DNA from 4 places in the Streptomyces sp. NPDC048258 genome. Region 2 is predicted to be linked to each of the others. Evidence: riboswitches for the same ligand, from Rfam matches in the RefSeq annotation. Region 2 holds a riboswitch; each other region holds the start of a gene.

Region 1 (7,407 bases), on a different contig from region 2:
CTTGAAGAGCGAGCACATCGGGAAGAGCTCGTCCGCCCGGTACAGCACCGTCCTGCCGTCGGCCGTGTTCCGGGCGAACACTCCCAGGCGGGCGGAGTGCCGCAGTTCGAGCGTGCGAAGCTGCCGCAGGATCTTGTCGCGCCCGGCCCGGGGGGCTGCGAATGCCGTGCCGCTGAGCGATAACCCTGCCAGCGCCGCGCCGGCCCCGACGGCCAGCACGGCGCGGCGGGTGGGGCGGACTCCTGCGAATTCCACGATGCGATCTCCACTTCTGTTCCGGTCCGTATGAGAGCGAGGACGCAACAGGAGTCCAGGTGGTTCACTCCGGCACTGGTGCCGGCTGTAGAAGCGGTAGCCGTCCGTGCCGCCCAGGCGCTCCGGGGGCCGCACACACGGCAGTTGTGGCCGGCGGGTACGGTTTCGGCATGGACGTTTCCGCAACAAGTGCGACCGCCGACAACGTGACGCCGTCGACGGTGATCAAGGACACCGCGCGTCAACAGCTGGTGAAGACGGGTGCCGGAGGGCTGTCCCTGGATGCCGTGGCGCGCGACAGCGGTCTTGCCGTCGCCGAGGTGGAAGCCGTCTTCCCGCACCGGGACGACCTGTTGACCGCGCTGGTCATCGACGCCTACAACGCGTCCGGCGCCGCGATGGAGCAGGCGGACGCGGCCGCCACGGGCGCCGGTGCCTCGGCCGGTGCGCGGCTCCTCGCGGTCACGCGCGCGCTGCGGCAGTGGTCCTTCGACAACCCCGCCGAGTTCACACTGATCTACGGCTCGCCCGTTCCGGGCTACCACGCCCCGCAGGACACGGTCCCGCCCGCCTCGCGCACCCCCGCGGTACTCGCCGGCATCGTGCGGTCGGCGCTGGAAGGCGGTGAACTCACCCCGCCCCGGCGGACGGTGCCGGGCCCGCCGCTGCTCCTGCCCGCGGCCACGGAGCTGTTCGGCGGCGTGCCCGAGGCTCCGTTCTCGGACATCCTCGAGCGTGGCATCGTCCTGTGGAGCAATCTGATCGGGCTCCTGGTGTTCCAGGTCTTCAGCCGTACCCACGACAGCGTCAGGGACGAGGCCGCGTTCTTCGACTACGCCATCGCCGTGGCGGCCGAGAGCATCGGACTCGTCGTCCCCGTGGGCGAGACGAGCGACTGAACCGTGGCCGCGGGGGTTCGGCGGGTGGTGCCGCCGAGCCCCCGCGGCCGCGTCCGCCACCCGACGCGTCTCATCCCGGTGTCCGGAATATGAACACGTCTACCCGGCCTCAAGGACGGACGCCTACGCTGGCCTCGCAGCTGGTTCGCCCCGTCCGCCAGGCGGGATGCGTCGTAAGAGGGAACCCGGTGGGAATCCGGGACTGCCCCGCAGCGGTGAGCGGGAACGACCGCCGTCATACGCACTGGACCCGAGCCGGGTCTGGGAAGCGACGGCCAGTAGGTGCCGCCTCTTGAAGAGGCCGGTGTGCCCGCGAGTCCGAAGACCTGCCCGTTGCCCGCACGCGACCGTTCGCGTGCGGATGTCCCGGCGACCTCGTGGGCGGGTCGGTGTGCATACCAGGCGGGCGTCCGCGCGTACCCATCCGTACGCGGCGAAGGCGGCCCGCCCGGTCCGTCACCCTTCGCGTCTTCGTATCCGTCTCCGGGATGCCATGGAGACATGCTCGCGAAGGAGAGTTCCGTGACAGACAAGTCCGCGGCAGCGACCGCACAGCCCACCGTGTACGGCTACCCCCGGCAGGGGCAGAACCGTGAACTGAAGAAGGCCGTCGAGGGCTACTGGAAGGGCCGCGTCAGCGCCGAAGCCCTCCGTGAGACCGCCCGGGACCTGCGGCGGTCGAACTGGCGCCGGCTCGCCGAGGCCGGCATCACCGAGGTACCGACCGGCGACTTCTCGTACTACGACCACGTGCTGGACACCAGCGTGATGGTCGGCGCCATCCCCGCCCGGCACCGTGCCGCGGTCCAGGCCGACGCCCTCGACGGCTACTTCGCGATGGCGCGCGGCACCCAGGACCTGGCGCCGCTGGAGATGACCAAGTGGTTCGACACCAACTACCACTACCTCGTACCCGAACTCGGCCCCGACACCGCCTTCACCGCCGACCCGAGCCGCCAAGTGGCGGAGCTGCGCGAGGCCCTCGCACTCGGGCTGACCGCCCGGCCCGTGCTCGTCGGCCCGATCACCTACCTCCTGCTGGCCAAGCCCGCCCCGGGCGTTGCCGCCGACTTCGAGCCGCTGACCCTGCTCGACCGGCTGCTGCCCGTCTACGCGCGGGTCCTGGCGGAGCTGCGCGCCGCCGGCGCCGAGTGGGTGCAGCTGGACGAGCCCGCCCTCGTCCAGGACCGGAGCCCGGCCGACCTGGGCGCCGCGGCCCGCGCCTACCGCGAGCTCGGCACGCTCACCGACCGGCCGAAGCTGCTGGTCGCCTCGTACTTCGACCGGCTGGGCGAGGCACTGCCGGTACTGGCGAAGGCGCCCGTCGAAGGGCTGGCGCTGGACTTCACCGAGCGGGCCGCCGCCAACCTCGCCGATCTCGCCGCCGTGGGCGGCCTGCCCGGCAAGCGGCTGGTCGCGGGCGTCGTCAACGGCCGCAACATCTGGATCAACGACTACGCGCAGTCCCTCGCGACGCTGGGCACCCTGCTGGGACTTGCCGACCGCGTCGACGTCGCCGCGTCCTGCTCCCTCCTCCACGTCCCGCTGGACGCAGCCGCCGAACGGGACATCGACCCGCAGGTCCGCCGCTGGCTGGCCTTCGCCCGGCAGAAGACCACCGAGATCACCACCCTGGCCCGAGGCCTCGCCCGGGGTACCGACGCGATCGCCGCCGAACTCGCCGCCAACCGGGCCGATCTCGCTTCCCGCGCCAACTCGGCGATCACCCACGACCCGGCGGTACGGGCCCGCGCCGCGGCCGTCACCGACGCCGACGGGCGCCGCTCCCAGCCGTACGCCGAACGGTCCGCCGCCCAGCGCGCCCACCTCGGCCTGCCCCTCCTGCCGACCACCACCATCGGGTCGTTCCCGCAGACCACGGAACTGCGCACGGCCCGCGCCGATCTGCGCGCCGGACGCATCGACACGGCCGGCTACGAGGAGCGCATCAAGGCCGAGATCCGCGAGGTCCTCGCCTTCCAGGAGAAGGCGGGCATCGACGTACTCGTGCACGGCGAGCCCGAACGCAACGACATGGTCCAGTACTTCGCCGAACAGCTCACCGGCTACCTCGCCACGCAACACGGCTGGGTCCAGTCCTACGGCACCCGCTACGTCCGCCCCCCGGTCCTCGCCGGCGACATCTCCCGCCCCGAGCCGATGACGGTCCGCTGGACGGGGTACGCCCAGGCTCAGACGGACAAGCCGGTCAAGGGCATGCTCACCGGCCCCGTCACCATGCTCGCCTGGTCCTTCGTACGCGACGACCAGCCGCTCGGCGACACCGCGCGCCAGGTCGCCCTCGCCCTGCGTGACGAGGTGAACGGCCTTGAGGCCGCCGGGACTTCGGTGATCCAGGTGGACGAACCCGCGCTGCGCGAGACCCTCCCGCTCCGCGCCGAGGGTCACGCCGAGTACCTCGCCTGGGCCACCGAATCGTTCCGCCTCACCACGAGCGGCGTCCGGCCGGACACCCAGATCCACACCCACATGTGCTACGCCGAGTTCGGCGACGTCCTGCAGGCCATCGACGATCTCGACGCCGATGTCATCAGCCTGGAAGCGGCCCGCTCGCACATGCAGGTCGCCGACGAACTCGCGGGCGTGGGATACCCGCGCGAGGTCGGCCCCGGTGTGTGGGACATCCACTCACCGCGCGTGCCGTCCGCCGCGGAGGCGGCGGCCCTGCTGCGGAAGGGGCTTGAGGCGATCCCCGCCGAGCGGCTGTGGGTCAACCCCGACTGCGGCCTGAAGACCCGCGGCTGGTCCGAGACCCGCGCCTCCCTGGAGCACCTGGTCACCGCGGCCCGAGAGGTTCGTACGGAACTTCCCGCCGTCTGATCCCGGGCGAGCCGGGAAGAGCGCCGACCGCGCTCTTCCCGGCTTCGGCTCCGGCTTCGGCTCCGGGGGTGGTGCGGGCGACCGCGCGCGGCGAGCCGGTCCGTCCGGGCCAGACCAGACCCGGCCATGCCTCACCCGGCCCGGTCGCAGGTCGCCCCCCTGCACGGGTGGCCGGATCGTGCCCTTGCGGCCGTCGCCGCGCAGCACCGCGTCGATCCGGGCGTTGACCGAGGCGGTGCAGCGGCCCGCCGTGATCAGCTCGCGGAGCGCGTTCACCAGCGCCGTCTGGTCGCGCGCGGTCAGGGCCGCCGTGCAGCGTCGGCCGCCCTGGCCGGCGTGCACGGCGACGGCGTGCCAGTCGGCCTGGGTTTCCCGCTCAGGTACCCGGAACCAGACCGTCTCGTACAGTCCGGCCCGCACCCATTGCTCGCACACCGGCCGGAGCTGCTGGTCCACCGAATCCCAGGGAGCGCCCTTGGCCGCGCGGATGGCGGTGCTCAGCCTGCCGGAAAGCGAGGTGAGCTCTTCCAGGACGGTGTAGCCCCCGAGGTCGTACCAGGCATCCACCTGCCGTGCCCGTGTCGCGTCGGAGACGGGTGCGTCGGGAACGGCCGCGAGCTGCGCCGTCTGATTCTGGGAGCCGACGAGATCGACCGTGAAGGTGAGGGTGCGCAGCCGGAACGCATCGGCCGTGCCGCTGAGCCCCACGGCCGCCGCGCAGAGCAGACCGACGGTGACGCGCTGGGTGCGGGTGACGCGGGCCGGGGTGCGCGTGGCCGTCGCGCGGGGCCGGGGCGCCCGGACGCGTCGGTGGGCGGCGGAGGCCATGGCCGCGGCGCCCGCGACGGCGGTGGCGAGGACGGTCCCCAGAACGAGGGCGACGTTCAGCACGTAGAGGAACGGGAACAGCGGCAGCTGCCAGGCCGATCGCCACGCGCAGCTGTCCTGAAGGACGTTGAGGGGCCCGGAACAGCCGTCGAGGGAGGCGAGGACGGTCACCCCGACGAACCCGAGCACGGTGGTGCTCTGAGCCGCGATCAGGCTGCCCAACAGCTTGAACCGGCCCGTCCGCGCAGCCGCCGCGAGGGCGGCGAGCCCGGCCGGCCCGCTCAGGGCCAGCAGGGTCCCGGCCGTGTAGCGCAGCGCGAACAGCCCTCCTCGCGCCTCCGGTACCGGCTGACCGGTGTGCAGGTACGCCTGGACGCCCACGAACGCGGCCCAGGCCAGCACCCCGCCGAGCAGCCCCGGCAGCAGCACCCGCCGCAGGGGCGGCACCACGTCGCCGGAGGGCGGCGCGGCCGGACCGGGGTGCCAGCGCGGCCGGGCCGACGCCGGGCCGACCGCCCAGGCGGCCAGCGGTACCACCCACAGCACGGTGAGTGCGAGGGGTATCAGGTGGATGGAGGTGATGCTGCCCAGGAGGGGCAGTACGGTCGTGATCCCCGGCACCCGGCCCGGGTCTCCCGACGGGGCCGCCGATGGGAACCAGTTGAGGACCCATTGGGCCACTCCGGCGGCGCGCGCGGTGAAGCCGCTCGCATACAGCGTCCCCATCAGGTGCCACCAGGCGAGCCAGAGGGCCAGCGCGGGAACGACGGCCAGCAGACCGACCAGCACGGCGGTCCGCAGGGTGCGGCCGCGCCAGGTACGGGTCCACAGGTGGGCGCACTGCGTGATCCACCATCCGAAGGCCATCCCCACAGCCACGGGCAGCAGCAGGAGCTGCGGCCGCTGCGGCAGCCACACCCCACTCCCGCCCGAACTGGTGAGTATGGTGCCGGCCGCGATGCCCGCTCCGAGCCACCCTCCCGCCCACCAGCCCGAGGGCACCCGGGCCCCGGTGAGGACGGCGTACGCGACCGCCCGCCACAGCGCGATCCCGGTGATCGCGGTGACCAGGGCGGCGGACACGATCGTGATCACCTGGGTCACGCCGACCGTCGCCAGGTTGTACGGCGCCAGGTAGTACAGCAGGTGTACCTCGACGAGCACCACCGTGGTGCCGGTGAGGAAGAACGTCAGGGCAGGGGTGCGGAAGAGCGGTGCGGGGTCGGTCAGGGCACCCCGGCGCAGGCCCCACTGCGGGTGGGTGCGCCACAGCGCGAGGAACGGAGCGAGGGCGCGGCGCACAGGCCCGGCTGCCTGCCGGGAGGTCTCGTCGGCCCAGGCGTGCGGGTCCGCGCCCCAGCGCAGCGCGGTCAGGTCGGCGTAGACCTCTCGGCTTCGCAGGACGTCCGAGCGGGCGAGGTGGACGAGCGCGACCGTGAAGACGGTGAGCATCAACGGCCGGTCCAGCACCGGCACGCGGCCGTCCGCGAGGACACCGTGGATCACGTAGCCCTCCCGGAGCAGGTAGGGCAGGAGCACCAGGGCGAGGAAGACCCGCCACAAGGTGACGGTGGCGTACGTGAGCGTGATGTCACGGTTGGCGACGTGGGCGAGTTCGTGCAGCAGCACCGCGCGGAAGCGCGCGGGGGCGCGGTGGCGGCCGGCGAGCAGGCCGCCGTGCAGGCACACGACCGGGCGACCGGTGCGGCCGAACACCACCGCACCGGCCCCGGTGGCGGCCGGATCCACGACCACCCGGGGAATCTGCGCGAGGCCGGTGGTGACGGCCAGCTCGGCGAAGAGCGTGCGCAATTCACCGTCGGGGTCCACCGCCTCCAGCGGGACGACCCGGCCGGGCCGGGCCTTCCACCGGGGCAGGAGCAGGAAGAGCAGGACGGCCGCTACGGTCAGCAGTACGGGCCAGCCGGCCAGCTGCCACCAGGGCGGCGGGGGTGCCCAAGCGGACTGACAGAGCTGGTAGGCGACGGCCTGACTGACGGTGCGTGCGGACTGCGTCCAGGAGGAGTCGGCGGGGTCCGCCCCGGCGGCGAGTTCACAGCCGGTCCGGTCGGCGTCGGCCAGACCGATGATGACGGTCAGCATCATGGAGCCGCTCGCGGCCAGCAGCAGGAACAGCAGAGTCGCGAAGCGCACGCTCGTACCGGCGCCCAGCACGCGCTCGTCGATCCGGGGCGGGGACACGGGCGGGACTGCGGGTACGGGATCCGGCCGCTTCCCGGTGGCGCCCATCCTGCCCGCCTATCCCTGGCCGCCGGCGGGCGCGGCGCCCGGGGCCGGAGCGGGGGTCCCCGGGGCCCCGGGTGGCTCCGGGGCTGCCGGGGTCGGGGACGGCTCCGTGCTCTCCCCGCCCGGTGCGTCGGCCAGCGTCAGCCGGGTCACCACGGCGTCCGCGATCACCTCGGCCCGGCCGGCGGAGAGCCCGCGCTGTACCGCCGACGCGCAGACGAGGGCCCGTACCTCGGCCAATTGTTCACGGGTCAACGGCGGAACGGTGACCGGTGCGGCGGGACGCCGCAGGAGCCGCCGCAGGCCGGAGGTGACGCGGGCGCCGGCGCGGTCCAGG
Region 2 (7,407 bases):
GGGCAGCGGGCCGCTGCGCTCGGCGAGGTCGCAGGAGGCCTCGTACGCGGCCAGCATGATGCGCTCGGAGAGCTTGGTGGACAGGGCCTTCGCCTCGGGGGAGTCGAAGGGCATCCGCAGCTTGAAGAAGACGTCCTGGAGGCCCATGGCGCCCAGACCCACCGGGCGCCAGCGGGCGTTGGAGCGGCCGGCCTGCTCGGTCGGGTAGAAGTTGATGTCCACCACGCGGTCGAGGAAGGTCACGGCGGTGCGGACGGTCTCGTCCAGGCGCTCCCAGTCGATCTCCCCGTCCACCACGAAGGCGCCCATGTTGACCGAGCCGAGGTTGCAGACGGCCGTCTCGCCGTCGTTGGTGACCTCGATGATCTCGGTGCACAGGTTAGAGGAGTGGACGACGGAGCCCGGCTCGGCGGTCTGGTTCGCCGTGCGGTTGGAGGCGTCCTTGAAGGTCATCCAGCCCTGGCCGGTCTGCGCGAGGGTGCGCATCATCCGGCCGTACAGGTCGCGGGCGGGCATGGTCTTGCGGGCCAGTCCCGACTCCTCGGCCTTGCGGTAGGCGGCGTCGAACTCGTCGCCCCACAGGTCGACCAGCTCGGGCACGTCGGCCGGGGAGAACAGCGACCAGTCGGCGTCGGCGTTCACGCGGCGCATGAACTCGTCCGGCACCCAGTGGGCGAGGTTCAGGTTGTGTGTACGGCGCTGGTCCTCACCGGTGTTGTCGCGGAGCTCCAGGAACTCCTCGATGTCCGCGTGCCAGGTCTCCAGGTAGACGGCGGCGGCGCCCTTGCGGCGGCCGCCCTGGTTCACGGCGGCGACGGAGGCGTCGAGGGTCTTCAGGAACGGCACGATGCCGTTGGAGTGGCCGTTGGTGCCGCGGATCAGCGAACCGCGGGCGCGGATGCGGGAGTACGACAGACCGATGCCGCCGGCGTGCTTGGAGAGGCGGGCGACCTGGTGGTAGCGGTCGTAGATCGAGTCGAGCTCGTCCAGCGGGGAGTCCAGCAGGTAGCAGGAGGACATCTGCGGGTGCCGGGTGCCGGAGTTGAAGAGCGTGGGGGAGGACGGCAGGTAGTCGAGGCGGCTCATCAGCCGGTACAGCGAGGCCACTTCCTCGACCGCGCGCATGCTCTCGTCCTCCGCGAGGCCGCAGGCCACGCGCAGCATGAAGAACTGCGGGGTCTCCACGACCTGGCGGGTGATCGGGTGGCGCAGCAGGTAGCGGCTGTGCAGGGTGCGCAGGCCGAAGAAGCCGAAGCGGTCGTCGGCGCCCTCGGTGAGGGCGTGCTCCACCAGCGCGTCCAGGCGGCTCGCGTGGATGCGGACGAACTCGGCGGTGCGGTCGGCGATGAGCCCCTCGCGGTGCCCGACCGCGACGGACGCGGAGAAGGAGGTGGCGCCCTGGCCGGCGGCCTCGTCACGGACGGCGAGGGTCAGCAGCCGCGCGGCGAGGCGGGAGTACGCGGGGTCCTCGGAGATGAGCCCCGCGGCGGCCTCGGTGGCCAGCCCGCGCAGTTCGGCCTCGTCGGCGGCGGAGCTGCGGCCGCGCAGCGCGGCGGCGGCGACCCGGCCGGGGTCGGTGTCGGGGAGGTCCGCCGTCAGTTCGGTGAGGGTACGCAGCAGCGTGGCCCCCGGGCCCTCGGTGTTGTCGCCAGAAACGGACTCGGCGCGCGGTGCGGAAGGCGCGATGGTCACGGCGGGAGCTCTCCCTCGCTCGGCCCGGTCATCGGCGGGGCGGGGCGCGAGCGGGCGCATGCGGGCGTGGCAGGAACGCGTACACCCCATGGCGTCCACCGGCCCAACCGCGAGGCCCGGACGTATCGGCACCCGGTTCGGTCGAGCCGGGCGCGCTGTCGGCAGGTCCTCGGACTTGGTGTCCGGTAGGCGGACACTTCATACCGTTGCGGGACAGTTCCGGATTCGCACCGGATTCCCCTGCGGCGACAGCAGGCATGAGCATACATGTGGGGGCGACCGGATGCGGCAGCCCCCACATGTTGTGTCGGCGTGGCTACAGCTTCAACTGATAGGTGAGCAGCGTCAGGCCCTCGATGGGCGCCCAGTCCCGCTCGGGAGTGCGTACGAAGCCCAGTCGCGTGTAGATCCGGTGGGCGCCGGCCATGGTGCGCTGGGTGGACAGCACCAGCCCCGTCACGCCCTCGACGGCCCGGGCCCGCTCGACGCACGCCCGCACCAGCGCCTCGCCGGCGCCCCGGCCGCGCGCCTCGTGGGCCACGGCGAGCATCCGGAACTCGGCCTCGTGCGGGCCGGCGATGTCGGCCAGCGGGCTGCCGGGCGCGGCGAAGGTCACTCCGCCCAGGAGCCGGCCGTCCTGTTCGGCGACGAGCACCTCGGCCCGGGCGGCCCGGCCGGCCACGTCGCGCAGCACGTGCAGGTACCCGTCGTCCTCGTTGAAGTCCAGGTGCCCGTCGGCGAGGTAGGCCTGGGCGGTGATCTCGCCCAGTTCCGCGTAGTCGGCGGGCCGCACCGGCCTGATCGTGATGTCCATGCCGTCGAGTGTGCCGGAGGCAGGCCGAAGGGCCCCACCCGTTCGGGGCGGGGCCCTTCGGCTGTCCCTCAGCAGCAGCGGAAGCCCTCGCGGGGGTCCGCCTCGCGCGCGTCCGTGCGGGCCCGCTCGAACTCCCGGCGGGTCGGGACCCGCGCGTCCGGGTCGTGGGAGCGGGCGTGGGCCACGTACCGGTCGTACGCCGCTTCGCCCGAGAACTCCCGTACGTAGAACCGGACCCGGGCCAGCGCGCCGCGCAGGCTCGTGCGGCCGCTGATGAGGCTGCTCACGAGCCCGCTCATGAGGACAGCGGCTCCTTGACCCGGCCGCCGCCCGAGTCGAGGCCGGCCGCGACGAGCTCGGCCCGCTCCTCGGCGGTCGGGATCAGTCCAGCCGGAGCGACGATCTTCGACTCGGTCCACGGGACCTCGGAGAGCTTCACGGACTCCGGGCTGCTGATCGCCTTGAAGCAGGTCCGGGCCGCGTCCGCCAGCACGATGATGATCAGGATCGCGAACAGCGCCGACAGCGCGCCGTCCACCGTGGCGTTGGTGACCACGGTGTGCATGTCGTCCATGTTCTTGGCGGGCGGCAGGACCTTGCCCGCGTCGATGCCGGTCTGGTACTTGTCGCGCTGCGCGAAGAAGCCGACCTTCACGTCGTCCGAGAAGATCTTCTGGTAGCTCGCGGTGAGCGTGACGGCGACGTCCCACGCCAGCGGAACACCCGTCACCCAGGCCCACTTCAGCCGGCCGGACTTGACCAGCAGTGTGGTGCAGACGGCCAGGGCGACCGCCGCGAGCAGCTGGTTCGCGATGCCGAACAGCGGGAAGAGCTGGTTGATGCCGCCCAGCGGGTCCTTGATGCCGACCCAGAGGAAGTAGCCCCAGCCGAGGACGACGACGGCGCTCGCCAGCCAGACGCCCGGCTTCCAGCTGACGTCCTTGAAGGACTTGTGCACGTTGCCGAGGGTGTCCTGGAGCATGAACCGGCCGACGCGGGTGCCCGCGTCGAGCGTCGTCAGGATGAACAGCGCCTCGAACATGATGGCGAAGTGGTACCAGAAGGCCTTCATCCCGGCGCCGCCGAGGACGGCCGAGAAGATCTCCGACATTCCGAGTGCGAAGGTCGGCGCGCCGCCCGTACGGGACAGCAGGGTGGCCTCCTCGACGTCCTTCGCGGCCTGGGCGAGGGCGTCCGGGGTGATGGCGAAGCCGAAGTTGGTCACCGCCGCCGAGGCGGTCTCGACCGTGGTGCCGATGACTCCGCCGGGGGAGTTCACGGCGAAGAACAGTCCGGGCTCGATGATGCAGGCCGCGATGATCGCCATGACCGCGACGAACGACTCGGTGAGCATCGCCCCGTAGCCGATGACCCGGACCTGGGTCTCCTTCTGGATCATCTTCGGTGTGGTGCCCGAGGCGACCAGGGAGTGGAAGCCGGACAGGGCCCCGCACGCGATGGTGATGAAGACGAAGGGGAACATCGAGCCGGCGAAGACCGGGCCGTCGCCGCGGGCAGCGAAGTCGGTGACCGCGGGCATCTTCAGCGTCGGCATCGCGATGACCACGCCCAGCGCGAGCAGCGCGATCGTGCCGATCTTCATGAAGGTGGAGAGGTAGTCGCGGGGCGCGAGGAGCATCCACACCGGCAGCACCGACGCGACGAAGCCGTACACGACCATCCAGATGACCAGCGTCTCCTTCTCCAGCGTGAAGGTGGAGGCGAAGGAGGACTCGGCGACCCAGCCGCCCGCGACGATGGCGAGCAGCAGCAGCGCGACGCCTATGACGGAGATCTCGGTGACCCGGCCGGGGCGCAGCACACGCAGGTAGAAGCCCATGAACAGGGCGATCGGGATGGTCATGCCGATGGAGAAGACGCCCCACGGGGAGTGCGCCAGCGCGTTCACGATGACGAGTGCGAGCACGGCCAGCAGGATGATCATGATCGCGAACACGGCGACCAGGGCGGCGGCTCCGCCCACGGGGCCGATCTCGTCCCGGGCCATCTGGCCGAGCGAACGGCCGTCGCGGCGGGTGGAGAAGAACAGCGTGACCATGTCCTGGACGGCGCCCGCGAAGATGACGCCCGCGACGATCCAGATGGTGCCCGGCAGGTAGCCCATCTGGGCGGCGAGCACGGGTCCGACGAGCGGTCCGGCGCCGGCGACGGCCGCGAAGTGGTGGCCGAAGAGCACGCGCCGGTCGGTGGGGTGGAAGTCGACACCGTTGTCGAGGCGTTCGGCGGGGGTGGCCCGCGTCTTGTCCACCTTCAGTACGCGGTGCGCGATGAACCGGGAGTAGAAGCGGTAGCCGATCGCGTACGAGCCCAGCGCGGCGGCGAGCAGCCAGGCGGCCGAGATCTCCTCGCCGCGCGAGAGGGCGAGCACGGCCCAGCCGAGGGCGCCGACGAGACCGACGAGCACCCACACGGCGATGGACCTCGGCGAAGGCGAGCCCGGCGTGCCGCCCGGACTCGCCACGTCCCGTTCTGTACCAGTAGCTTGTGGTTCCGGCATGGCTCTCGTCCCCTCGTCGATCACTGCGTGAGCGCAGGGAATCTACGGGGGATTGCCCGGTGAACGTAAGACCCCGTCCGTATTCCGGTATAGGGGCGCGAGTGCTAGACCGCAGGTCGCTTGAGCCTGGCCACGAACTTGTACCGGTCGCCCCGGTACACCGACCGCACCCATTCCACCGGCTCGCCGTCCGCGTCCAGGGAGTGCCGCGAGAGCATCAGCATCGGCAGCCCGACGTCGGTGCCGAGCAGGCCGGCCTCGCGCGGGGTGGCCAGTGAGGTCTCGATCGTCTCCTCGGCCTCGGCGAGATGGACGTCGTAGACCTCGGCGAGAGCGGTGTAGAGGGAGGTGTACTTGACGAGCGAGCGGCGCAGGGCGGGGAAGCGCTTGGCCGAGAGGTGGGTGGTCTCGATGGCCATCGGCTCACCGCTGGCCAGCCGCAGGCGCTCGATGCGCAGGACCCGCCCACCGGTGTTGATCTTGAGCAGTCCGGCGAGGGTGTCGTCGGCGGTCACGTAGCCGATGTCGAGGAGCTGGGAGGTCGGTTCCAGTCCCTGGGCGCGCATGTCCTCGGTGTACGAGGTGAGTTGGAGCGCCTGCGAGACCTTGGGCTTGGCGACGAAGGTCCCCTTGCCCTGGATGCGCTCCAGCCGCCCCTCGACGACGAGCTCCTGGAGGGCCTGGCGGACGGTGGTCCGCGAGGTGTCGAATTCGGCCGCCAGCGTGCGCTCCGGCGGTACCGGCGTGCCGGGTGGCAGCGTTTCGGTCATGTCGAGCAAGTGCCGCTTGAGTCGGTAGTACTTGGGTACACGCGCCGTGCGGGTGGCCGCCCCGCCTTCCGGCTCCGTGATCGCCCCTTCGGTGGCCATCGCCGCCCGCCTTCCCGACTCCAGTTTCGCTGCCGTCACCGGCTCCTCCGATATGTGCGGTCACATCGTGACACGTGTGGGGGGACAGGCCTTCTCTCTCCCCAGGTGTCGGTCCGATAACGGACCGAGCACCCGCTCATTAGACCCTTGACACCCCTAAAGGTCTAGGCCAAGCTCCAGCTACTGGTCTAAACCAATGTGGATCAGATCCCGGCCCCACGGCAGTACTTGATACGTACGTCACCGCGGCGGGCGAGGGAAGTTGCAGGCAGCATCCCTGAGGAGGGTGGCGTGAAGCGCAAGCTCATCGCGGCGGTCAGTGTCGCGGGCATGATGGTCGGAGTCGCGGCGTGCGGCAACGGCGGCGACGACAAGGGCAAGGCCGACGCGGGTGGCGCCAAGGAGATCACCGTCTGGGTCATGGACGGCTCCGCGCCGAAGGCCTGGATCGACGAGGTCAACAAGGAGTTCTCGGCCAAGCACCCCGGTGTCACGGTCAAGGTCGAGGAGCAGAAGTGGACCGGCATTCAGGAGAAGGTCACCACCGCCCTCTCCGAGAACACCCCTCCGGACGTCCTTGAGCTCGGCAACACCCAGACCGCCGGCTACGCGGTCACCGGCGGCCTCGCCGACCTGACGAAGGACAAGGCCGAGCTCGGCGCCGACGCCTGGCAGAAGAGCATGCTCGCCTCGGCCGAGGTCGACGGCAAGCTCTACTCCGCCCCGTGGTACGCCGCCAACCGCGTCGTCATCTACGACAAGAAGGCCTTCGAGAAGGCCGGCGTCACCCCGCCGAAGACCCGCGACGAGTGGATCGCCGGCCTCGAGAAGCTGAAGGCGGCCGACCCGGCCTCGCAGCCGATCTACCTGCCCGGCCAGAGCTGGTACGTCCTCGCGGGCCTCATCTGGGACGAGGGCGGCGACCTGGCCGTCAAGGACGGCGACAAGTGGAAGGGCGGGCTCGGCACTCCGCAGGCCGCCTCCGCGATGGAGTTCTACAAGAAGCTCCAGTCCTTCTCCACCGCCCCCAAGGACAAGGACGAGGCCAACCCGCAGCAGTCCACCGACATCGTTCCCAAGGGCGGCGTCTCGTCCTGGATCGGTCTCGGCTGGGAGGCCGGCGGCGCCGAGAAGGCCCTGAAGGAGGCGGGCAAGGAGGCCGACTTCGGCTACTTCCCGATCCCGGGCAAGACCGCTGACAAGACCAGCACCGTCTTCCTCGGCGGCTCGAACCTCGCCGTCGCCGAGCGCTCCAAGAACAAGGAGCTCGCCAAGGAGTGGCTGGCCCTCGCCGCCGGCAAGGACCAGATGACCAAGTACGCCGCCGAGACCAAGGGCGCGCTGCTCCCGAACCAGGCCGGCGCGAACTTCACCCCCGCCGCGGGCTCCTTCGCCGAGGCCATGGGCAAGGCCGGCGTCAACGGCAAGATCACCCCGGTCACCCCGGGCTGGGCGAACGTCGAGACCGAGCCGAACCCCATCAAGGAGTTCATGACCAAGGTCCTGAAGGGTGA
Region 3 (7,407 bases), on a different contig from region 2:
CAGGCCGCCCTGCCCGCGACACCGACCGTACCCGGCTCGGTCCAGCGCCAGGCCACCATCTCGGCGGCGGTGCTCACCATGGTGGCATGCGGGCTCGGCGAGCCCCTCGCCTACCTGGCGGAGAAATCCGGCGCCCTCGTGCAGGACGTCGTGCCCGTCCCCGGGCAGGAGACCTTCCACGGCGGGCCGGCCGTAGTTCGAACCGTGCGGCCAGGGCAGCCAGCGCGACCGGTGCGCTGATGGCAGCGAAGGGGGCACCGACGCAGCGGTGCGCGCCGGCGCTGAAGGGGAGGTAGGCGTTGCCGCGGGTCGTGAGTGCTTCGTCTCCCGTCCAGCGGTGGGGGTCGAGGCCGAGGAGAGTACCGAGGGTGGTCAGCGACTTCTGGTAGTCGTTGATCCAGATGTTGCGGCCGTTGACCACGCCGGCGACGAGTCGCTTGCCGGGGAGGCCGCCGACCGCGGCGAGGTCGCGGAGGTTGGCCTCGGCCGCGTCGATGAAGTCGAGGGCGAGCCCCTCCACGGGGGCCTTCGCCAGCACGGGCAGGGCCTCGCCGAGCCGGTCGAAGTACGAGGCCACCAGCAGCTTGGGGCGCTCGGTCAGGGCGCCGAACTCCCGGTAGGTGCGGGCGGCGGCGTTCAGTTCGGCCGGGGTACGGTCCTGGACGAGGGCGGGCTCATCCAGCTGGACCCATGCGGCGCCCGCGGCGCGCAGGTCCGCGAGGACCTGGGCGTAGACGGGCAGCAGCCGGTCGAGCAAGGTCAGCGGCTCGAAGTCGGCGGCCACGCCGGGCGCGGGCTTGGCGAGGAGCAGGTACGTCACCGGGCCGACCAGGACCGGGCGGGCGGTGTGGCCGAGCGCCAGGGCCTCCTTCAGTTCGGCGACCTGCTTGGCGGAGTCGGCCGTGAAGACGGTGTCGGGGCCGAGTTCGGGGACGAGGTAGTGGTAGTTGGTGTCGAACCACTTGGTCATCTCGAGGGGGGCCACGTCCTGGGTGCCGCGCGCCATGGCGAAGTACCCGTCCAGGGCCCCTGCCTCGACCGCCGCCTGATGGCGGGCAGGTACCGCGCCGACCATGACCGTGGTGTCCAGGACGTGGTCGTAGTACGAGAAGTCACCGGTCGGAACCTCGGTGATGCCCGCCTCGGCCAGCTGTTGCCAGTTCGTGCGGCGCAGGTCGCGGGCGGTGTCCTGGAGGGCGTCGGCGGTGACGCGGCCCTTCCAGTAGCCCTCGACGGCCTTCTTCAGTTCGCGGTTCTGTCCCTGGCGGGGGTAGCCGTACACGGTGGCCTGTACTGCCGCGGCTGCGGACTCGGTGGTCACGGAACTCTCCTTCGCGAGCATGTCTCCATGGACCCGGTGAGGGTCGAGGGTGCGAAGGGGTGCCGGAACGGGCGGACCGCCGGGTTCGCGTACGACTGGGGTACGCGACGGGGAGGATCCGCCTGAGGTGCACGCCGACCCGCCCACGAGGTCACCGGGAAACCGGGCGCGGTCGATCGCGCACGGGCAACGGGCAGGTCTTCGGACTCGCGGGCACGCCTGCCGGTCTCCCGGCGGGCACCTACTGGCCGTCGCTTCCCAGGACCGGTTCCGGTCCCAGTGCGTATGACGGCGGTCGTTCCCGCTCACCGCTGCGGGGCAGTCCCGGATTCCCACCGGGTTCCCTCTTACGACGCATCCCGCCTGGCGGACGGGGCGAACCAGCTGCGAGGCCCACAGTAGGTCGACTGACCGGGGAATGGACGCTGCTTTCCACATGTCGGACGATGAAATGAGACACGGTGGGGTGCGGCGACACCACTCGCCACACCTCCACCGTTCTTGCGTGCCTCCGGCGCACCCTCAGCCCGGAGACCTGCCGGGACCCTCAGCCCCGGCCGTATGTGTGGAACCCGCGGCCGCTCTTGCGGCCGAGCAGCCCCGCCTGCACCATCCGCTGGAGCAGCGGGGGCGGCGCGTACAGGGGTTCTTTGAACTCCTCGTAGAGGGACTCGGCGATCGCCGCGACCGTGTCCAGGCCGATCAGGTCGGCGAGCTTGAGCGGCCCCATCGGGTGGGCGCAGCCCAGTTCCATTCCGGCGTCCACGTCGGCGGCGCTGGCGTACCCGGATTCGGCCATCCGGATGGCGGAGAGGAGGTAGGGAATCAGCAGCGCGTTGACCACGAAGCCGGCACGGTCCTGGGAGCGGACCGTGGTCTTGCCCAGGGTGTCGCTGGCGAAGGCCTCGACGTCGGCGATGGTGTCCGCCGAGGTGTGGAGGGAGGAGACGACCTCCACGAGCGGCAGGACGGGGACGGGGTTGAAGAAGTGCAGGCCCACCACCCGGTCGGCGCGGCCGGTGGCCATACCCAGCCGCATGATCGGAATGGCCGAGGTGTTGGTGGCGAGGATGGCCTCCTGGTCCTCGACGATCTTGTCGAGGGCGGTGAAGATCTCCGTCTTGGCGTCCGGGTTCTCTGTGACGGCCTCGATGACCAGCTGCCGGTCGGCGAGGTCCTCCAGGTCGCCCGTGAACACGAGCCGGGCCAGGGCGTCCTCGGCGGACATCCGGTCCATCTTGCCCCGCTGGACGGCGCGCTCCAGGGAGACGGCGACACGTTCCCGGGCGGCGCGGGCGGTGGAGGCGTCCGATTCGGCGACGACGGTGTCGAGTCCGGCGCGGGCGCAGACCTCTGCGATGCCTGCGCCCATCTGGCCTCCGCCGACGACTCCGACGCGCTGGATGCGGGCCGACTGCGCGGGGGCGCTCACGCGTTCACCTGCGCGGCGGCGCGGCGGACGAGGTGGCGGGTGTATGCCTCGGGGGTGAAGAAGTCGGGGAGGCGGATCGAGAGTGCCGTGTCCACGAAGATCTCCCGTGCTTCGAGGGCGAGCGCCTGCGGGTCCTCGGCCTCCAGGGCCGCGCATTCGGCGTCGAGGAGGTCGATGACCGCCCCCCGGTCAACCCGGTCGTGGCGGAGCCATTGCCAGATCTGAACGCGGGCGATCTCGGCGGTGGCGGCGTCCTCCATCAGCCCGTTCAGTGCGACGGCGCCGCTGCCGCGCAGCCAGGCGTCGAAGTAGCGCAGCGCCACGGCCACGTTGGAGCGGATGCCCTCCTGGGTTGGCGGGGCGGAGGTCCGGCGGACGTTCAACAGATCGGCGGCGGCGACCTCGACATCCTCGCGCGTCCGCTCCAGCTGGTTCGGCCGCTCCCCCAGGACCCCGTCGAAGACCTCGCGGCAGACGGGGACGAGCCCTGGGTGGGCGACCCAGGATCCGTCGAAGCCGTCCTCGGCCTCCCGCTCCTTGTCCAGGCGCACCTTCGCCAGCGCGGCGTTGTTGGCTTCCGCGTCCCGGCTGGGGACGTGGGCGGCCATGCCGCCGATGGCGTGGGCGCCGCGCCGATGGCAGGTGCGGACGAGGAGTTCCGTGTACGCCCGCATGAACGGGGCGGTCATGGTGACCTTCGCCCGGTCGGGCAGCTGGAAGTCGGTGCGGTGGCCGAAGGTCTTGATGAGGCTGAAGAGGTAGTCCCAGCGGCCCGCGTTCAGTCCTGCGCTGTGCTCGCGCAGCTCGTAGAGGATCTCCTCCATCTCGAAGGCAGCGGTGATCGTCTCGATCAGGACGGTCGCGCGGATCGTGCCGCGGGGAATGCCGAGGAGTTCCTGAGCGAACAGGAAAATGTCGTTCCACAGCCGGGCCTCGTACCGGTTCTCCAGCTTGGGGAGGTAGAAGTACGGGCCGTACCCGACGTCGATCTGCCGCTGGGCGCAGTGGAAGAAGTACAGGCCGAAGTCCACGAAGGAGGCGGAGACGGGCCGGCCGTCGATCTCCAGGTGGTCCTCGGTGAGGTGCCAGCCGCGCGGGCGGACCATGATGGTCGCCAGGTCCGTACCGAGCCGGTACTCCTTGCCCTCCGGGGTGGTGAAGTCGATGCGTCGTGTGATCGCGTCGAGCAGGTTCAGCTGGCCGTCGATGACGTTGTCCCAGGTAGGGGCGGTGGCGTCCTCGAAGTCGGCCATCCACACGCGGGCACCGGAGTTCAGGGCATTGATCGTCATACGGCGCTCGGGCGGGCCGGTGATCTCGACCCTGCGGTCCGTCAGACCGGGTGCGAGTGGGGCAACCCGCCAATCGGGGTCGGCGCGGACGGCGGCGGTGGCGCGGGAGAAGTCCAGGGGCGACCCGGAGACCAGGTGGGCGGACCGGCGGCGGCGCTCCTTGAGGATCTCCAGGCGTCGGTCTGCGAATGCGGCGTCGAGGCGCCCGATGAACTCCAGGGCCTCGGGGGTCAGGATCTCCTCGTGGCGCTCAGCCGGTGCGCCGAGAACCCGGACACTGCTGATCAGGGGCGTGAGTGACATGCGGTTCTTCTCCTCAGCGTGGGACGGCGGGCGCCCGAGAAGGAGGCCTCTCGGGCGCCGTCGGACGGCGAACGGCAGGGCGCCGCGCTGGCCTGGCGGCCAGGAGGATTCCTAGTGGAACTGCTCTTCCTCGGTGGAACCGGAGAGCGCGGTGGTGGAGGAGGCGGGGTTGACTGCGGTGGAGACCAGGTCGAAGTAGCCGGTGCCGACCTCGCGCTGGTGCTTGACCGCGGTGAAGCCCTGCGCCTGGGCCGCGAACTCGCGCTCCTGGAGGTCGACGTACGCGGTCATGCCGTGCTCGGCGTAGCCGCGGGCGAGGTCGAACATGCCGTGGTTGAGGGAGTGGAAGCCGGCCAGGGTGATGAACTGGAAGCGGTAGCCCATCGCGCCCAGCTCGCGCTGGAACTTGGCGATCTGGTCGTCGTCCAGGGCGGCCTTCCAGTTGAAGGAGGGCGAGCAGTTGTACGCGAGCATCTGGTCCGGGTACTGCGCGTGGATCGCCTCGGCGAACTCGCGGGCCTGCTCCAGGTCCGGGGTGCCGGTCTCGACCCAGATGAGGTCCGCGTACGGTGCGTAGGCCAGGCCGCGGGCGATGACCGGCGCCATGCCGTTCCGGACGTGGTAGAAGCCCTCGGCGGTGCGCTCCCCGGTGCAGAACTCGGCATCGCGCTCGTCGACATCGCTGGTCAGCAGGGTGGCCGCGAGGGCGTCCGTACGGGCGATGATCAGGGTCGGGGTGTCGGCGATGTCGGCGGCGAGGCGGGCCGCGTTGAGGGTGCGGATGTGCTGCGAGGTGGGGACGAGGACCTTGCCGCCGAGGTGGCCGCACTTCTTCTCGGAGGCCAGCTGGTCCTCGTAGTGGATGCCCGCCGCGCCCGCCGCGATCATCGCCTTGGTCAGCTCGAACGCGTTGAGCGGGCCGCCGAAGCCGGCCTCGGCGTCCGCGACGATCGGCGCCAGCCAGTCGGTCGTGTCGTGGCCGCCCTCGGCGGTGGCGATCTGGTCGGCGCGCAGCAGCGCGTTATTGATCCGACGAACCACCTGGGGAACGGAGTTGACCGGGTAGAGGCTCTGGTCGGGGTAGGTGTGCCCGGCCTGGTTGGCATCGGCGGCGACCTGCCAGCCGGACAGGTAGATCGCCTGGAGACCCGCGCGGACCTGCTGCACTGCCTGGCCGCCGGTGAGCGCGCCGAGCGCGTGGATGTAGTCCTGTTCGTGCAGCTGGCGCCACAGCCGCTCGGCGCCGCGCCGGGCCAGGGTGTGCTCCTCGCGGACGCTGCCCGAAAGCCGCACCACGTCCTCGGCCGTGTAGGTGCGCTCGATGCCCGCCCACCGCGGGTCGTCGGCCCACCGCTGCTTGAGCTGCTCGGCCGCCGCCGTCGTGTTCGCCTCTGCCATGACCGTCACCGTTTCCGTGATCGCTGGGTCTGCGAATGCTCTGATCAATCGCTCAGTGCATTGACACCCTGTGCCTAAGTAGTGGATCGCGGCCGCCGACCCCGCCCGTGGGCCGAGCTGAGCAATGTTGCCGGGCTGCCGGGGCAGGACGGCCGGGTTATCCGACATCAGGGCGTGAATCAGGCCCGGAGCGTCTGCCTCGGCCGCCGGGTCCGGCGGGCCGCACCACAGACTTTGGCAGTGGCACTGAGTGCCCTCAAGAAGGGATGAGTGCTAAGTTCTGCGAATCTTCGACAGCCGTTTTGCCAACCTTGCGAAGGTTGGCAGCAGCGCGATCCCGCGTAGGCTCGCCGGAGCGCGTGTCCCATCAGGGGGAGGAATGCGGTGAGCAAGACGTACGCGGGAGCCCGGCTGCGGCGGCTGCGCGAGGAGCGGCGGATGACCCAGGCCGACCTGGCCCGGGTGCTCGCCATCTCCCCCAGCTACCTCAACCAGATGGAGCACGACTCCAGACCGCTCACCGTTCCGGTCCTGCTGCGGCTCACCGAGGCCTTCGGGGTCGACCCCGGTTTCTTCTCGGAGCGCGACACCAGCCGACTGGTCGCTGACCTGCGCGAGGCGCTCGCCCAGCAGGTCGCCGAGGCCCGCGTCTCCCCTTCCGACCTGGCCGAACTGGCCACCCGGATGCCTGCCGTCGCCTCGGTCCTGCTGGACCTGGGCCGGCGCAGCCAGCTCCTGACCGAGCGCCTCGCCGACGCCGCCGAGGGCCGGGACTCGGTGGCCGACGCACCGCGCTCGCCCCACGAGGAGATCCGCGAGTTCTTCTACCGCCGCCAGAACTACCTCCACGAGACCGACCTCGCCGCCGAGGCACTGGCCCGCGAGATCGGCATCCGCCGGGGGGACGTGGTCCACGCGCTGACCCGCCGGCTCGCCGACCGGCACGGGGTCAGGACCGCCGCGGACTCCGACCGACTGCACCACTACGACGCCACCGCCCGTGTCCTGCACCTGTCGAACCGGCTCCGGCCCGGCCAACAGGCCTTCCGGCTGGCCACCCAACTCGCCCTGATCGAGTACGGAGACGAACTCGACCGGCTGGCAGCCGAGGACTTCCCGTCCGAGTCCCCCACCCACGCCCTGGCCCGCATCGGCATCGCCAACTACTTCGCCGGCGCGCTGGTCCTCCCGTACACGGCCTTCCACACCGCGGCCGAGGAGTTCCGCTACGACATCGAGCGGCTCACCGACCACTTCGGCCTCGGCTACGAGACCGTCTGCCACCGCCTCAGCACCCTGCAACGCCCCAGGCTGCGCGGGGTGCCCTTCTCCTTCGTCCGGGTCGACCGCGCGGGCAACATGTCCAAGCGGCAGTCCGCCACCGGATTCCACTTCTCCCGCGCGGGCGGCACCTGCCCGCTGTGGAACGTGTACGAGGCCTTCGCCGCGCCCGGCCGCATCCACGTCCAGGTCGCCGCCATGCCCGACGGCCGGCGGTACCTGTGGACCGCGCGTGCCGTCACCCGCCATCGCGGCGGCTGGGGCGAGCCGGGCAAGACCTTCGCCATCGGCCTCGGCTGCGAGATCCGGCACGCGTCCCGGCTCGTGTACTCCGACGGCCTCGACCTCGACAACGCGGCCGCGGCCACCCCCATCGGCAT
Region 4 (7,407 bases), 250 kb from region 2:
CGGTGTTGCGCACGCTCAGGGGCTTGAGCTGCCACGTCTGTTCGAACAACCGCTGCACCGCTCGCGCGAAGCTCAGCGTGGAGATCAGCAGGAACAGGGCCCCGAGGACGCCGATGCTCGTGTCCGTGGTCGAGGCGAAGACCTGCCGCACGGCATCGGCTCCGGCCCCGGTGAGGCCGTACCGGTCGATGATCCGGTCGGCGACGTCCTTGTCGCCGATGCCGGCCAGAACGGCACCGCAGAGGATCGCGAGGGAGATCATCGCGGTCAGCATGCTGGACGCCAGCGCCATCGAGCGATCGAACCCCGCGATTCTCTGGAATCGGTTCACCACGCGAAGCGCGAATGCCGGACGCAGCCAGAACGTCAGCGTCCTCATGAATCGCTCGCGATCGATGAGAGCCGCCCTCCCCTCCGTGGATCCCGGGAGCCCGTGGCCGGGTGCCTGCCGGAACGTCCCTCACCTGTGTTCGGGGTTCTCGAAGTCGAAGCGGCACCCCGCGTCCCACAGCGAGCGCTGGTTCCCGTGCGCCGGGAAGCCGCCCGAGCGCTTGAGGAGCGCGGCCAGGTGCATCAGGTTCCAGCTCATGAACGCCGTGTTCCGGTTGGTGAAGTCGTTCTCGGGGCCGCCCGAGCCCGGGTCGAGGTAGGAGGGGCCGGGCCCGGCCTCGCCGATCCAGCCGGCGTCGGCCTGCGGCGGGATCGCGTAGCCGAGGTGCTGGAGGCTGTAGAGGACGTTCATGGCGCAGTGTTTGACGCCGTCCTCGTTGCCGGTGATCAGGGCGCCGCCGACGCGGCCGTAGTAGGCGTACTGGCCCTGCTCGTTCAGGAGGGAGGAGCAGGCGTAGAGCCGCTCGACGACCTGCTTCATCACGGAGCTGTTGTCGCCGAGCCAGATGGGCCCGCACAGGACGAGGACGTCGGCGTCCATGATCTGGCTGTAGAGGACCGGCCACTGGTCGCTCTCCCAGCCGTGCTCGGTCATGTCCGGCCAGACGCCGGTCGCGATGTCGTGGTCGACGGCGCGGATGAGCGAGGTCCGGGCCCCGGCCGATTCCATGACGGCGCGGCTCTTGTCGATCAGGCCCTCGGTGTTGCTGGTCTCGGGCGAGCGCTTGAGCGTGCAGTTCACGTAGACGGCGGTTAGGTCTGAGTAGTCGTACTCGGTGTCGGCAGCCACGGTCCCAGCCTGTGGAGGCCGGGCCGGGGCCGCCACCCGGCCGCGCCCGTACGGGGACCCACGCCGATCGGGGCGGGTTGGTGCCGGTCCGCGCGGCCGACTAGGGTCAGTGGGCCTTGGTGTTCGGGAAACCGGTGTGAAACCGGTGCGGCCCTCGCCACTGTGATCGGGAAGTCCGGCTCCACCTCCCCCAGACCCCGTCTGGGAGGTGCCCCCCAGCGGGGAGCCACTGGGCCCGCGCGGGACACCGCACGGCCCCGGGAAGGCGGAGTCCGGGCATCGGCACCCGTGAGCCAGGAGACCGGCCGGGGCGCGCTGTCCATCCACGAGGTGCTGGAGAGGTCTTCCCCACTCATGCATATTGCCGAGGGGTTTCTGCCCCCGTTGCACGCGGTCGCCTGGGGCGCCGCGTCCGCTCCCTTTGTCGTACACGGAGTACGCGCCCTCACCCGCGAGGTGAAGGCCAATCCGGAGAGCACGCTGCTGCTCGGAGCCTCCGGGGCGTTCACTTTCGTCCTGTCCGCCCTGAAGATCCCTTCTGTGACGGGCAGTTGCTCCCACCCCACCGGTACCGGGCTCGGGGCCATCCTCTTCCGGCCGCCGATCATGGCGGTGCTCGGCACGATCACCCTGCTCTTCCAGGCGCTGCTGCTGGCGCACGGCGGGCTCACCACCCTCGGCGCCAACGTGTTCTCGATGGCGATAGCCGGGCCCTGGGCGGGCTACGGCGTCTACCGGCTGCTGCGGAAGTCCGGCCTGCCGCTGATGGTGACCGTGTTCTTCGGTGCCTTCTTCGCCGACCTGGTGACGTACTGCGTGACCTCCGTCCAGCTGGCGCTGGCCTTCCCGGACGCGAGCGGCGGATTCGTCGGCTCGCTGGAGAAGTTCGCCGGCATCTTCGCGGTGACGCAGATCCCGCTCGCGGTCAGCGAAGGGCTGCTGACCGTGCTCGTGATGCGGCTGCTGATGCAGTCCAGCAGGTCGGACCTGGTCCGGCTCGGCGTCGCGAAGCTCACCGGATCCGGGACGAAGCAGGAGGCGTCGGCCTGATGACCAGGAACGCGAAGATCAACACCCTGCTGCTGCTCCTGGTGGCGGCGCTGGCCGTGCTCCCGCTCGCGCTTGGCCTGGGCGAGGGCAAGGAGGAGCCGTTCGCCGGCGCCGACGCGCAGGCGGAGGCGGCCATCACCGAGCTGAAGCCGGACTACGAGCCCTGGTTCTCGCCGCTGTACGAGCCGCCCTCCGCGGAGATCGAGTCGGCGCTGTTCGCCCTCCAGGCGGCGCTGGGGGCGGGCGTGCTCGCGTACTACTTCGGCGTCCGCCGGGGTCGCCGTCAGGGTGCGGCCGCCGCCGCTGCCGACGCGGTCCCGTCCGCGTCCCCGTCCGCCACGGAGTCGTAGGCGGTGCTGCCGATCGACGCGGCGGCGCACAGCAGCCGTTGGCGCCATCGCCACCCTCTGGAGAAGGCCCTGCTGGGGATCGGGCTGACGGTCGCCGCGGTGTGCCTGCCCCCGTGGCCCGGCGGGCCGCTGGTCGCCGCGGCCACGCTCGCCGTGCTCCTCGGCCCCGCCGGGGTGGCCCGGCGGCAGCTGTGGCGGGCCTTCCGGATCCCGCTCGGCTTCTGCTTCACCGGGGCACTGCCGCTGCTGTTCGCCGTCGGGGGGCCCGCCGGGTTCGTCTCGCTGGCCCCGGACGGCCCACGGCACGCCGCGGAGCTGCTGCTGCGCACCTCGGCGGCCTCGCTCGGCGTGCTGCTGTTCGCGTTCACCACCCCGGTCTCGGACGTGCTGCCGCGGCTGGTCCGGGCGGGGGTGCCGGCTCCCGTGGTGGACGTGGCCCTGGTCATGTACCGGATCGGGTTCCTGCTGCTCGACTCCCTCGCCCGGGTCCGGCAGGCCCAGGCGGCCCGGCTGGGCACCACCGGCCGGGCGGCGGCGTGGCGTTCGGTGGGCGGGCTCGCCGCGACCTCGTTCGTACGCGCCTTCGACCGCGCGGCGCGGCTCCAGTCGGGCCTGGCCGGGCGCGGCTACGACGGCGCGCTGCGCGTGCTCGTCCCCGAGGCGGCGCTGTCCTGGCGCTTCCTGGCCGCGTCCGCCGCGCTGCTGACCGGGCTGACCGCCGTGACCCTCGTACTGAAGGAGCTGTACCTGTGAGGCCGTTGGTGGAACTGGTGGGCGCGGGCTACGCGTACGAGGACGGGCCCGCCGTGCTCTCCGGCGTCGACTTCGGGATCGCCGAGGGCCGGGCGCTGGTCCTGCTGGGCCGCAACGGCAGCGGCAAGACCACGCTGATGCGGCTGCTCAGCGGAGGCCTGCGGCCGGGGTCGGGCGCGCTGCGCCTGGACGGCGCGGCGGTCACCTACGACCGCGCCGGCCTGACCCGGCTGCGGACGGCGGTCCAGCTGGTCGTGCAGGACCCGGACGACCAGCTGTTCGCGGCCTCGGTGGAACAGGACGTCTCCTTCGGGCCGATGAACCTGGGCCTGCCGGTGCCGGAGGTCCGCGAGCGGGTCGACTCCGCCCTCGCCGCGCTGGACATCACGGCGCTGCGGGACCGCCCGACGCACCTGCTCTCGTACGGGCAGCGCAAGCGCGCGGCGATCGCGGGCGCGGTGGCGATGGCCCCGCGGGTGCTGATCCTGGACGAGCCGACCGCCGGGCTGGACCCGGACGGCCAGGAGCGGCTGCTGGACGTGCTGGCGGGGCTGCGCGCCTCGGGGACCACGGTGGTGATGGCCACCCACGACGTGGACCTGGCCGTCCGGTGGGCCGACGACGCGGCGGTCCTGGCCCCGTCGGGCATCCGGGTCGGCCCGGCCCCGGCGCTGCTCTCGGATCCGGCCCTGCTCGCCGAGGCGGGCCTGCGCCAGGCCTGGTCCCCGGCCGTGACGGCCTTCCTGCGCACCCGCGGCCTGCTCCCCGCCGACGTCCCGGGCCCCCGCACCCCGGAGGCGCTGTCCGCATGGGCGTAGACCGGCCGGAGCCACGGCAAACCTAGGATGGCGTCATGTCGCTCCCGCACGCCATCCTCACCGCCCTGCTCGAGAAGCCCTCGTCAGGGCTTGAGCTGACCCGGCGGTTCGACAAGTCGATCGGGTTCTTCTGGTCGGCGACGCACCAGCAGATCTACCGCGAGCTCGGCAGGCTGGAGGAGTCCGGGCTGATCCGGGAGCTGCCGAGCGAGGTGCCCGTACGGGGGCAGAAGAAGGAGTACGAGGTCCTGCCGGCGGGCGGCGCGGAGCTCGCGCGGTGGGTCGCCGAGAGCCAGGACCCGAAGCCGATGCGCGATCCCCTGCTGCTGCGCATCCGCGCGGCGGGGGTGGTCGGGCCACAGGAGCTCGGCCCCGAGCTGCGGCGCCATCTGGAGCTGCACCAGCGGCAGCTGGCCCAGTACGAGGCCATCGAGGAGAAGGACTTCCCGCCGGAGCGGGACGCCGTGGAGGACCGGCTGCGCCGTCTCGTCCTGCACGGCGGGATCGCCCTGGAGACGTTCTGGCTGCACTGGCTCCGGGAAGCCCTGACCGAGGTCGAGGACATGACGCCCCCGGGCGGCACCACGGCATGACCGCGCCCCCGCCCGGCAGGTGGGGCGGGGGCGGCGCGGAGGCCCGCTGCGCGCAGGCCCGCTTCGCGGGGGCCTAGTTGTTCAGGGCGGCCCAGAACTCGTCGAAGCTCAGCAGGCCGTCGCCGTTGGCGTCCTTGGCGGCGAGCACGGCGTCCGCGACCGCGCCGGTGACGTACGCGTCGCCCATCGCCTTCATGGCCGCGCTGTACTCGTCGGCCGTGACGAAGCCGTCACCGTTCACGTCGAACTTGTTGAACGTCGCCCGTGCGCTCTCGATGTCCGCCACTGGGTCCACCCCTTCTCGGTGCTTGTTGACCGGCTCAGGGTAGCGGCCCCCGGAGCCGGCCTCCGCTCCGGGTCCCGTTCGGGCGGCAGATAGATATTCAATTACTCTTCCGTAAGGCGGAAGCGATAATTCCAGCCAACAAATCCGGCCCGGACTTGTCACGCTCCGGCACCACCGCATAACGTACCGACATTGCCGCCACACCAGGAGCGCAGGGCTCCCAGGGACAAGCGGCAACAAGGGCGATCACACAGGTGACGATCACAGCTGACGCATCATTCGAAGTTCTGCCCTTCACACGCACCTGCCGCCATATCTGGGAAGACGGCGACCATGTGCTCATCGGAGTGAGTCCTGGAAACAGCTACTTCAGCTCCGAGCGCATCACCCGTCTTGCCCAGTGGGCCACGACCCGCTTCGCGCAGGTCGACTTCGTCTACGCAGACCTCCACGTGGACCGGATGTTCGCCGCTTTCGGCTACACCCAGGAGCACGCGGAGAAGCGCGCCACGAAGGAGATAAAGGCAGTACGGCGGCGGATCCTGAAAGGCGTGGAGGAATCAGGACCGCCCCAGGGAGAAATCCGCGTGAGGGCACTTTCGGAGTTCCAGGAGAACCCCGTCTACCAACTACTGCACCGGCGCGTACTGCATTTCTTGGAGACCGACGACGAATTCCGCAAGGGCTGCGAGAAGATGGCCTTGCACTTTGTCGGCTCCAAGTTGCCGGAAGGTGAATCCATCACAGACGAGCAGTTGCAGGTCTGTTTCGATTACATGGCGGCCGAGCTGCCGTTCTTCGTGGACACCCCGAGCATTCTCGACGTGCCGTCCTCGGTGGCGGCCTACCACGTCAAGATGCCGCTGACGGATGTCCTCTTCGCGCGCGGCGGGGGCCTGCGCGCCACCCGCAACCAGGCGTATGCCGTCGTACGTCCCGAGGCGGCCGGGACCGTGCACGAGCACCCGGCGCCCGAGAGCAACACGAACCACGTACCAACCGAAAGGAACGTCGATGAGCGTCGAGCAGCTTGAGGGCCAGGAGACCCAGGAGCGGCCGCTCCTCGACTTCCCGCTCTCGCGGCGCGGTGACGTGCTCCCGGAGGAGTGCGCGTGGCTCCGCGAGAAGGCCCCGGTGGCCAAGGTGCGCACCCTCACCGGGGACCCGGCCTGGCTGGTGAGCAGCTACGCACTGGCCAAGCAGGTGCTGGAGGACGAGCGGTTCAGCCTCAAGGACACGGCGAACGCCGGAGTCCCGCGCCAGTACGCGCTGACGATCCCGCCCGAGGTCGTCAACAACATGGGGAACATCAACAGCGCGGGCCTGCGCAACGCCGTGATGAAGGCGCTCAACCCGCGCCAGAACGGGCTCCAGGACTGGCTGCGCGCCAAGGCGGGCGAGCTGATCGACCAGCTGGTGGCCGAGGGCGGTCCGGCCGACCTCCGGGCGGGGTTCGCCGACCCCTTCTCGGCGGCGCTGCACTGTCAGGTCCTCGGGGTCCCCTTCGAGGACTGGCGCCGGCTGATGTCGGGTCTGGACGTCGCGTTCATGACCGCTCGCGAGCCGTTCGCCGACTCGGCCCTCAACTGGTACAAGGACGTGGGCTACTTCGTCGAGCAGCTGAACGTCCAGCTCGCACTGCCTTCCGAGGAGCGTACGGGGCTCCTCGGCAAGTTCGCCGACCTGAAGGAGGCGGACCCGGAGTCGGCGCACCTGACCGACGACATGTTCGCGACGGTCGCCGTCTCGCTCTTCGGCGCGGGCGCGGTCTCCACCTCCGCGTTCCTGGTCCTCGCGGTCCTGGCGCTGCTCCAGAAGCCCGAGCTCATCGGGTACCTGCGCGAGCACCCTGAGCGCATGGGCAAGGCGGTCGACGAGCTGCTGCGCTGGAACCTGTCCGTGGGCGACGGACTGCCGCGCATCGCGTTGGCGGACATCCAGGTCGGCGACGTCCTGGTGAAGGAGGGTGAGCTCGTCCTCGTCCTGCTGGAGGGGGCCAACTTCGACCCGGAGGCCTTCGACAACCCGGACGAGCTGGACCTGGAGCGCGAGAGCTCCAACGCCAACCTCGCCTTCGGAGCGGGCCGGCACTTCTGCCCGGCCTCCGCGCTGGGCCGGGCGCACGCCGAGATCGCGCTGGAGGTGCTGGTCGAGCGGCTGTCCGGGCTGCGGCTCGCGGTGCCGGCGGAGAACCTCGTCTGGCGTACCGGCTTCATCAAGCGGCTGCCGGAACGGCTCCCCGTGGCCTGGTAGTCCGGACGCGGACACGGACGCGGACGCATACCGGCGGCGCCCCGGGAGCTGTGCGAGCTCCCGGGGCACCGCCCTGTCCGCGCGGCCCTGTCCGCGCGGCCTCCACGCGCGGCCTACCGGAAGA

What was found. A riboswitch is a leader RNA that binds a small molecule or an ion and turns the genes downstream of it on or off. The one in region 2 is predicted to bind cobalamin.
Region 1: it holds a riboswitch for cobalamin, as region 2 does, so the genes downstream of both, metE (5-methyltetrahydropteroyltriglutamate--homocysteine S-methyltransferase) here and ACGFYQ_RS05065 (ribonucleoside-diphosphate reductase subunit alpha) in region 2, are expected to answer to the same signal.
Region 3: it holds a riboswitch for cobalamin, as region 2 does, so the genes downstream of both, ACGFYQ_RS32260 (cytochrome P450) here and ACGFYQ_RS05065 (ribonucleoside-diphosphate reductase subunit alpha) in region 2, are expected to answer to the same signal.
Region 4: it holds a riboswitch for cobalamin, as region 2 does, so the genes downstream of both, ACGFYQ_RS06215 (energy-coupling factor ABC transporter permease) here and ACGFYQ_RS05065 (ribonucleoside-diphosphate reductase subunit alpha) in region 2, are expected to answer to the same signal.

The regions. Positions count from the first base shown of each region.
Region 1 covers NZ_JBICZH010000016.1:167,073-174,479, forward strand. The annotation lists gene bla (class A beta-lactamase) at 1-255, opposite strand, end outside; gene ACGFYQ_RS30640 (TetR-like C-terminal domain-containing protein) at 426-1,154, shown strand; cobalamin riboswitch at 1,279-1,503, shown strand; gene metE (5-methyltetrahydropteroyltriglutamate--homocysteine S-methyltransferase) at 1,677-3,995, shown strand; partial or broken gene ACGFYQ_RS30650 (M48 family metalloprotease) at 6,063-7,073, opposite strand; gene ACGFYQ_RS30655 (hypothetical protein) at 7,083-7,407, opposite strand, start outside.
Region 2 covers NZ_JBICZH010000002.1:190,113-197,519, forward strand. The annotation lists gene ACGFYQ_RS05065 (ribonucleoside-diphosphate reductase subunit alpha) at 1-1,692, opposite strand, end outside; cobalamin riboswitch at 1,835-1,964, opposite strand; gene ACGFYQ_RS05070 (GNAT family N-acetyltransferase) at 2,009-2,506, opposite strand; gene ACGFYQ_RS05075 (YbdD/YjiX family protein) at 2,575-2,805, opposite strand; gene ACGFYQ_RS05080 (carbon starvation CstA family protein) at 2,802-5,024, opposite strand; gene ACGFYQ_RS05085 (GntR family transcriptional regulator) at 5,129-5,893, opposite strand; gene ACGFYQ_RS05090 (extracellular solute-binding protein) at 6,185-7,407, shown strand, end outside.
Region 3 covers NZ_JBICZH010000018.1:141,317-148,723, forward strand. The annotation lists partial or broken gene ACGFYQ_RS32260 (cytochrome P450) at 101-1,321, opposite strand; cobalamin riboswitch at 1,496-1,721, opposite strand; gene ACGFYQ_RS32265 (3-hydroxybutyryl-CoA dehydrogenase) at 1,869-2,753, opposite strand; gene aceB (malate synthase A) at 2,750-4,348, opposite strand; gene aceA (isocitrate lyase) at 4,460-5,746, opposite strand; gene ACGFYQ_RS32280 (short-chain fatty acyl-CoA regulator family protein) at 6,131-7,407, shown strand, end outside.
Region 4 covers NZ_JBICZH010000002.1:444,431-451,837, reverse strand. The annotation lists gene ACGFYQ_RS06225 (YhjD/YihY/BrkB family envelope integrity protein) at 1-379, opposite strand, end outside; gene ACGFYQ_RS06220 (flavodoxin family protein) at 461-1,180, opposite strand; cobalamin riboswitch at 1,281-1,505, shown strand; gene ACGFYQ_RS06215 (energy-coupling factor ABC transporter permease) at 1,535-2,230, shown strand; gene ACGFYQ_RS06210 (energy-coupling factor ABC transporter substrate-binding protein) at 2,230-2,580, shown strand; gene cbiQ (cobalt ECF transporter T component CbiQ) at 2,584-3,333, shown strand; gene ACGFYQ_RS06200 (ATP-binding cassette domain-containing protein) at 3,330-4,151, shown strand; gene ACGFYQ_RS06195 (PadR family transcriptional regulator) at 4,187-4,744, shown strand; gene ACGFYQ_RS06190 (EF-hand domain-containing protein) at 4,818-5,030, opposite strand; gene ACGFYQ_RS06185 (tRNA-dependent cyclodipeptide synthase) at 5,285-6,064, shown strand; gene ACGFYQ_RS06180 (cytochrome P450) at 6,045-7,283, shown strand; gene ACGFYQ_RS06175 (YncE family protein) at 7,397-7,407, opposite strand, start outside.